One region of the Lysinibacillus sp. HST-98 genome, then DNA from elsewhere that is predicted to be linked to it. Evidence: riboswitches for the same ligand, from Rfam matches in the RefSeq annotation. Region 1 holds a riboswitch; the other holds the start of a gene.
What was found. A riboswitch is a leader RNA that binds a small molecule or an ion and turns the genes downstream of it on or off. The one in region 1 is predicted to bind preQ1.
Positions count from the first base shown of each region.

Region 2: it holds a riboswitch for preQ1, as region 1 does, so the genes downstream of both, JIN86_RS12135 (QueT transporter family protein) here and queF (preQ(1) synthase) in region 1, are expected to answer to the same signal.

Region 1 is NZ_JAENHX010000008.1:52,725-57,159, reverse strand. Features, by position in the region: gene queE (7-carboxy-7-deazaguanine synthase QueE) at 1-298, opposite strand, end outside; gene queD (6-carboxytetrahydropterin synthase QueD) at 291-761, opposite strand; gene queC (7-cyano-7-deazaguanine synthase QueC) at 765-1,424, opposite strand; gene queF (preQ(1) synthase) at 1,529-2,029, opposite strand; PreQ1 riboswitch class I at 2,153-2,199, opposite strand; gene JIN86_RS17020 (S8 family serine peptidase) at 2,509-4,435, shown strand, end outside.
Region 2 is NZ_JAENHX010000004.1:265,859-270,293, forward strand. Features, by position in the region: gene JIN86_RS12125 (ABC transporter permease) at 1-847, opposite strand, end outside; gene JIN86_RS12130 (ABC transporter substrate-binding protein) at 932-1,954, opposite strand; PreQ1 riboswitch class I at 2,276-2,320, shown strand; gene JIN86_RS12135 (QueT transporter family protein) at 2,327-2,809, shown strand; T-box leader at 2,878-3,077, shown strand; gene trpB (tryptophan synthase subunit beta) at 3,136-4,299, shown strand; gene JIN86_RS12145 (long-chain fatty acid--CoA ligase) at 4,343-4,435, opposite strand, start outside.

The sequences.
Region 1 (4,435 bases):
TTTCTTTTAAAATGGCAATAAGCTCTGCTAAATTCGGATTGAGTGCAGGATTGCCACCTGAAATGGTGACAAATGAAAAACCATTGCCCCCTAAACGTTTCAACTCAGACCAAATCTCTTCCGCTGTCATTTGGACAATAAAATGCTTTCCACTGCCATCCCACGTAAACGATGAATCACACCAAGAACAGGAATAATCGCAGCCCGCAGTTCTTACAAACATTGTCTTCTGGCCCACCACCATACCCTCTCCTTGAATCGTTGGCCCAAAAATTTCGATAACAGGTACTTTACTCAACTTCCATCCACTCCCGTCTAGCTTCTGCATAGCTTGTTGGAGTTTCATAAAGCCTAATAAACTCTACACGCACACCGTTATATCCTTCATCAAGCAAGGCCTCAGTCAACTTTTCGTATATCCAAACAACAATGTTCTCTGCCGTCGTATTCATGGGTGGAAGCGTTTCATTTAAATAGCGGTGATCCAAATGAATCTCTATTTTTTGTTTCCATATTTCTTTTATATCGCCAAAATCAATTAACAAACCACGTTCATCTGTGTAGCCACTCAGCCCTAATACTACCCGATAGGTATGACCGTGCAGATTTTTACATTTTCCTTCATAATGATGTAGATGATGAGCAGCATCGAAGGTAAATTCCTTGCTTATGAGAACACGCTTTGCATGGTAGTTCAATTGATTTCTTTGAATATTCACATCAATTTTCTGGAGTCTCTCAACGATTTTAAAATCTGACATGCCTTAAGACTCCTTCCTATAACTTAAATACTCATCAAGCCCTTTATTTCGTAATTTACATGCTGGGCATTCACCACAGCCATCTGCTATGACACCGTTATAGCAAGTCAACGTTCTTTCTCGTACAAACTCTAGTGCCCCAAGCTGATCAGCTAATTCCCATGTCTGTGCCTTATTCAGCCACATCAAGGGTGTATCAATCACAAAGGAATCATCCATCGATAAATTTAACGTTACATTTAAGGATTTAATAAAGACATCTCGGCAATCCGGATATCCACTAAAATCAGTTTCACAAACACCTGTTACAATATGCTTGGCCCCTACTTGGCTCGCTAAAACGCCCGCAAATGAAAGAAAAAGGAGATTGCGGCCAGGCACAAAAGTTGATGGGAGCTCACCATTTTCTCCGTCCTTCACCTTTATGTCTTGTCGCGTCAATGCATTCGGAGCAAGTTGATTCAGGAGAGACATATCAAGTATGTGATGCTTGATACCAAGCTCCTCTGTTATCACCTTCGCACAGTCAATTTCAAGACGGTGCCTTTGACCATAATCGAAAGTTACTGCCTCAATCTCTTCAAAGCGTTCTTTTGCCCAGAACAAACAAGTTGTGCTGTCCTGACCTCCACTAAATACTACAATTGCTTTTTTCTTTTTCATCTATAAAGACTCCCTTATATCGAAAAAACAGCACTCTAAGAAAAAGTGCTGCTTTCTTCTTAGTTTTTTTAAGAGGGTAGCTAAAAACCTCTTTCTTGCTTCATTTATCGATTATCAATTTTTTCTGGGTTAAGATCGTGGTTCATTAAACGATAATTGGCGATTTCTTCGTACTTCGTTCCTGGCTTCCCATAGTTACACCATGGATCAATCGAGATACCCCCACGTGGAGTAAATTTCCCCCAAACCTCTATATATCTTGGATCAAGTAGTGCAATTAAATCGTTCATAATGATATTCACGCAATCTTCATGAAAATCGCCGTGATTTCTAAAACTGAATAAATACAACTTTAGAGATTTACTTTCAACAATTTTTTTATCTGGGATATATGAAATGTACATCGTAGCAAAATCCGGCTGATTTGTAAGCGGACATAAACTAGTAAACTCTGGGCAATTAAACTTAACAAAATAATCTCGATTAGCATGAAGATTATCCACCACCTCTAATACCTCAGGTGCATAATCATAGGAATACTTTGTACCTTGATTACCCAATAGGGTTAAATCCTTTAATCCTTCTTCATGACTTCTGCCAGACATAAAAAAACCTCCTTGTAAAATGTTTCCCAACACTTTTCAAGAGAGGCATCACCAATCAGTCTATTAAAACATAAGTAAAAACATAAAAAAGCCACGTCCGATATGGACATGGCATATTGTCATGTTTCCATAGTTTTTTATAGAGGGTATCAGCTATGAACCTCTCCCGTTCTAGTCCGGGCATTCTTTTCTTCCATATCGTACAAAAAATAATACAGAACGTCAAATGGATTTTTTATAAAACTCTTAAATGATAAAAAGTATGAATTACTGTAAGTCAATACTCATTTGAAAGTTCTACTTTTTTATTAAATTACTAGGAAAATAGAATTAATTCATTTTTGACAAAGTAATACTAATTATCAATATTTTGATATTTTTCAATATTCCGATATTCGAATTATCTCACCTGTGATAAATTGGAAATATCACACTAAACTGAAAAGTGTGATAATTAAAAGTGGAGGGAGAAATGAGATTTGAAAAAGTTTAAGTTTACGAAGTTTTTAAGTAGTATGATAGCTTTCGTTATGGTGCTTTTTCTATTGGTTCCATTATCGAGTGCGAATGCTGAAGATTCGAAACCATTCAAGCAGGATAGCCAAAGTGAAAGTATACTTCAATTAAAGGCGGCTATCGCTGAACAGCTAAGCTTGTCTAAAGATGGTCCAACTCTTCACGAAAGCTTACAAAATGTATCAGGCAATCAAGAAGTTGCAGTCATCGTACATTTATCTGAAAAGCCTGTGGCACTAGAGCAAGGAATGAGCCAAGTGAAAGGCCAAAAGTTCTCTAATGCCCGAGCAAATGAAGTTCGGTCAAATGTAAAATCTCAACAAGCACAGGTTAAAAAAGAATTAGCTACTAAAAATGTTCAAATGACTCAAGGCTACACATTTGATACTGTTTTAAACGGTTTTGCAGCAACTGTGAAAGCAAATGATCTCCCAAAGCTGCTTTCAATAGAAGGAATTACATTAATCGAACCTGATGCAATTGTTTACGCCTCAGAAGATAGTACAATCAAATCCTCAGAACTGATTAAGGAAGATCAATTAGAGGCTCAAATGAATACAAGTATTTCTTTCCTCGGCATCGAACAGCTTTGGAATGAAGGAATTGAAGGACAAGGTATAAAAGTAGCAGTATTAGATACTGGTATTGATGCAGATCACCCCGAGTTCGCTGGAATTTATAAAGGTGGGAAAAACTTCATTCCAAATTCATCAACTTACACAAAGCCTCGGGCAGATGACGATGCATCGGAAACATTGCCTTCTGAGCGTCCTGCTGGAACACCTGAATTTAATGAAAAGGGAAGCTCGTTCTATACTTCTCACGGTACCCATGTTGCTGGAACCATTGCAGCAATTGGAGCTAACAATTTCGGCATTAAAGGAATTGCTCCAAAAGTAGACCTTTATGCTTATCGTGTTCTTGGTGCATATGGAAGTGGGGCTACATCTGGTATTGTTAAAGCAATTGAAACGGCTGTAACAGAAAAAATGGACATAATCAACCTTTCTCTTGGCGGGGGGGCTAACTCTGAAACGGACGCAGGTTCATTTGCTATTAATAATGCAATGATGGCTGGAACAATCGGAGTAATTGCAACAGGTAACTCCGGCCCAAATCGAGGAACAATGGGCACGCCTGCAACCGCTCGTTTAGGAATTGCTGTTGGTAACACAACAAATCCTGAAACAATGTATAACGGTGAAGTGAATGTTACAGTTGGTGACTACAACTTAACAAAGCAGCTCCCATTAATGGGCACAACTTTTGGAAGGGATTTAGCAACACAGCTTCAAGGAGAATTTGACCTAGTTGCTATTCCTGGAAACGGAGAAGTAAAAGACTATGAGGGAATCGATGTAGAAGGTAAAGTGGCATTAATCTCTCGTGGCAGCATCGCATTTGTTGATAAAATTGCGAATGCAAAGGCAAATGGAGCAGTCGCCACAATTATTCATAACTTTGCTGGTGGAACAAATGCACCTAATATTTCAGGTACATTCCTGGGTGATTCCTTTGCTTTTCTACCAACATTTGATATGTCCCAAACGGATGGTAATGCAATTCGTGCTGCATTAGCCGGTGGAACTGGAAAAGTTAGCTTTAGTCAATTTACTTCCACAAAAACACTGGGGGATGAAGTAAACGATTCAAGTTCCCGTGGACCATCTACGCCAAACTTTGATATTAAACCAGATGTAAGTGCACCTGGAACAAACATTATGTCAACGGTTCCAATGTATAAAAAGGATTTCCCTGATGCAGATTATGCAGAGGCATATGATCGTAAAACAGGAACCTCTATGGCAACACCGCATATTACAGGTATTGTTGCATTACTTAAACAAGCAAATCCTGATTGGAATGCGTTCGACATAAAAGTGGCGCTTT
Region 2 (4,435 bases), on a different contig from region 1:
CTAAAGCTAATATAATTCGATAAATGATGGCTCCTGCAATGACTGCAAACGTTGTACGGATAATGGTTTTAGTCCCAAAAATAGCTTCACCAATAATAACGGATGCGAGACCGATCACAATCATACCAATCCCCATACTAACATCAGAGAACTTCGAGTATTGTGCGATTAAAGCTCCAGAAAATGCGACAAGCGCATTGGAAAGTCCTAGCCCCAAAATGATAAGTGTATCTGTATTTGCAGAGAAGCTGCGAATCATTCGTTTATTATCACCAGTTGCTCGGATAGCTAGCCCAACCTCTGTCTTTAAGAACCAGTCTGCTATTAACTTAATTAAAATCGTGATGATTAATACAACAATCAGCACACTCCATGTACCTGGTACATGCTGAAAGCCTATGCTTTTTAATAGGTTATTGATAGCATCATCGATCCCTAAATTACTCCAGAAAGATTGAAACTTTGAAAAGATTGTTTCAGAGTTTAGTAGTGGAATATTCGGGCGACCTATCGTATTTTCTGCAGTTAACCCCATGATACGTAGATTAATCGAGTATAAAGCAATCATCATTAAAATTCCTGATAAAAGCGGATTAATCTTTCCTTTCGTGTGAAGAATTCCTGTCATACATCCAGCAATAAATCCAGCAACAATTGCCACTAAAGTCGCTAAGATTGGGTGGTAGCCAAGCAAAACCATTGTTGCTGCAGTTGCCGCCCCTGTTACAAAGCTTCCATCAACCGTTAAATCCGGAAAATCTAACACCCGAAATGTTAAATATACACCAAGTGCCATAATTGCATAGATGATTCCTTGCTCCACTGCGCCAAATAATGCTAAAAACATCGTTGAATCATCTCCTAAATCTCTTTATTATTTATATCGCTTGTAAAATGAAGATAAAGCGGGGATAATTCACCCCGCTTCGTTTTACTGTTCTAGAATTTCGGCACCCCAAGAATCTTTAATTTCGATTCCTAAATCATCTGCAACTTTTTTATTGATTAATAATTTCAGATTTTGTGGGTATTGTGCTGGTGTATCGGCAGGTGTCGCTTCACCTTTTAAAATTTTCACAGCCATTTGACCTGCTTCATAACCGATATCGAAATATTCAAACCCATAAGCAGCTAAACCGCCACGTGCTACAGAATCTAGTTCTCCTACGATTAATGGTAATTTATTCGTATTGGCAACATCAATTACCGACTCTAATGCAGAAACTACTGTGTTATCAGTAATAATATAGAAAGCGTCTACTTTACCAATTAGAGATTCTGTCGCTTGTTTTACATCTGCTGAAGTAGATGCTGATGCTTCTACCACCGCTAAACCTTGTTCGTCCATAACCTTTTTCACTTCTGAAACTTGTGCAACTGAGTTTTGCTCACCGGCATTGTAGACCATCCCTACTTTTTTCGCGCCAAGTTCTTTTAGGAATGCTACAGTTTTAGATATCGTTTCAGGATGTAAATCGATTGTGCCTGTAATATTTTTCCCTGGCTTCTCCATTGAGTCAATTAACTGTGCACCAACAGCATCTGTAACAGATGTAAAAATAATTGGAATATCACTTGTTGCTGTTGCAGCGGCTTGAGCAGAAGGTGTAGAGTTTGCAAAAATTAAATCTACGTTTGCACTTACTAGATTGTTAGCAATTGTTGTGTTAAGGCTATTATCTCCCTGTGCAATTTGTGGATCGTATTCAACTTTTAAGCCAGCATCTTCAATTGCTTTTTTAAAGCCTTCCGTTGCTGCGTTTAACGATGGATGCTCAACAATTTGAGTAATCCCGATTTTATATGTTTTATCGTCTGCATTTCCGCTCTCACTAGCATTGTTTGTTTCATTTCCTTTTGAATCTGTTGTACCAGAGCCACCGCTACCACAAGCAGCAAGAAGCAACACTAATCCAAAAAGAAGGAATGACAACTTCTTTACATTGCTTTTCACAAATAATCCCCCCGATTATATTCTCGAATATCTATCGCACTTTATCCAAACAAAGTGTGAATGTATCGCTATATTATCGTTATTATCGAGCTCCGTCAACAACATTATGAATGTTCTGACTTTTAAAATTGACAAAATATTTTAGTTTTTCATTTAATTCGGCGCTTTAAACCGCTAAACTACGCTGTTTTAGTTATTCTATTTCCTTTTTCAACATAGTAAAAAATATTTATGACAATTTTGCGGCAATAGGACATTATAGACAAAGTCTGACATTTGACTTCTACTAGATATCTATAATAGAATATTTACTTGTGTGAAAGCACCGTGGTTCGTAACCATCCCACGAAAAAAAACTAAGGAGAAATGAATATGAAGATAAAATTTTTAGCAGCAAGTGGTATCATTGCGGCTCTCTATATAGCTGTAACCATGCTTGTTGCACCATTTGGTTTTACAGAGGTTCAGTTCCGAGTATCTGAGATGTTTAACCATTTAGTGGCCTTTAATCCACGCTTTGCCGTAGGGATTATTATTGGAGTATTGATCTCTAATCTCTTTTCACCACTTGGCATTTACGATTTAGTGTTTGGTGTAGGTCATTCAATGATTACACTCGGCCTGTTTATTTTAATCTGTAAATTTGTCAAAAATATTTGGGCACGTTTAATTATTAATACATTGCTCTTTACATGTACTATGTTTATCATTGCCTTTGAGCTGAACTTGGCTTTAGAGTTGCCATTTTTCTGGACTTGGCTTACAGTCGCGGCGGGTGAATTTGTTGTATTAGCTGTAGGTGCACCGATTATGTATGTATTAAACAAACGCCTTCACTTTAAAAATTTGATTTAACGGACGGATCTTTTTAGATTCGTCTTTTTTCTTGACACTATTCTGAAAATACTCTACAATTCTTTCTAATAAATGCAAGGAAGAAGAGTAGTAGCAAGCATTGTTACTTTAAGAGAGCTGGTGGTTGGTGCAAACCAGTAGTACAGACTTGTGAATGGACTTCAGAGCAGCCTTATCAAATGTAAGGCCGTTTCGCTCCCCGTTACCGGAGCAGGAAAGCGCGCAAAAATTGCGAATGAAGGTGGCACCACGGTTACTCGTCCTTTTTATGAGGGATTGGAGTGGCTTTTTTTTTGGAAAAATCAGCATAGAGGAGTCGAGTTAAGATGAGTACAGTAGTAGAAAAAAAGGGATATTTCGGTGAATTTGGTGGAAGCTTTGTTCCAAAGGAGCTTCAAAATGTTTTAAATAGACTAGATGAGAATTTTCAAAAGTATAAAGAGGATGATGATTTTAAGCAAGAATTAGATTACTATTTCCGTGAATATGTCGGGCGTAAATCCCCTCTTTATTTTGCAGAAAATTTAACACAGCAATTAGGTGGCGCAAAAATCTATTTAAAACGTGAAGACCTTAACCATACAGGCTCACATAAAATCAATAATGTATTAGGACAAATTTTACTAGCTAAACGTATGGGAGCAAATCGCGTGATTGCCGAAACAGGTGCAGGACAACATGGAGTAGCAACAGCTACAGCGTGTGCCATGTTTGGAATGGATTGCACGATTTATATGGGCTTGGAAGATACAAAACGTCAGGCATTGAACGTATTTCGCATGGAACTTCTCGGAGCGAAAGTTGTAGCTGTCGATAAAGGGCAAGGCCGCTTAAAGGATGCTGTAGATGAAGCATTCGCTGACTTAGTAGAAAACTATGAAACAACCTTCTATTTATTAGGCTCAGCAGTTGGACCACACCCCTTCCCATCAATGGTTAAACATTTTCAATCAGTGATTAGCCGTGAAAGTCGTGAACAGATTTTAAAAAAGGAAGGAAAGCTGCCAACAGCTGTTCTTGCCTGTGTAGGAGGCGGTAGTAATGCTATTGGGGCATTTGCTGACTATATTGCAGACGAGAATGTTCGTCTTATTGGAATAGAGCCAGACAAAGCTGCTACCTTAAACGAAGGAACACCAGGAGAGCTACACGGCTTCAAATGTTTAGTACTTCAGGACGCAGAAGGTAACCCACTCCCTACCTATTCAATAGCAGCTGGTTTAGATTATCCAGGTGCAGGGCCTGAGCATAGCCATTTGAAAACAATCGGTCGTGCTGAGTATGTGACCGTGACAAATGAAGAAGTTTTAGATGCCTTCCAAGTACTTTCTAAGGTTGAAGGTATTATTCCTGCTCTTGAAAGCTCACATGCAGTCGCACATGCTCTAAAATTAGCACCAACTTTATCACCTGAGGAAAGCATTATTATTAATATATCAGGTCGTGGCGATAAAGACGTTGAACAAGTCTTCCACATGTTAACTAAATAACTCAAAAAAGAGCGACTTCCGTTTATAGAAGTCGCTCTTTTACCTATACCAATGATTTAGGATAAATTTCTGCTACATTATCTCGCAGCTTCGCTTTCAGGAATTTTCCGACAGATGTCTTTGGAATTTCTTCTAG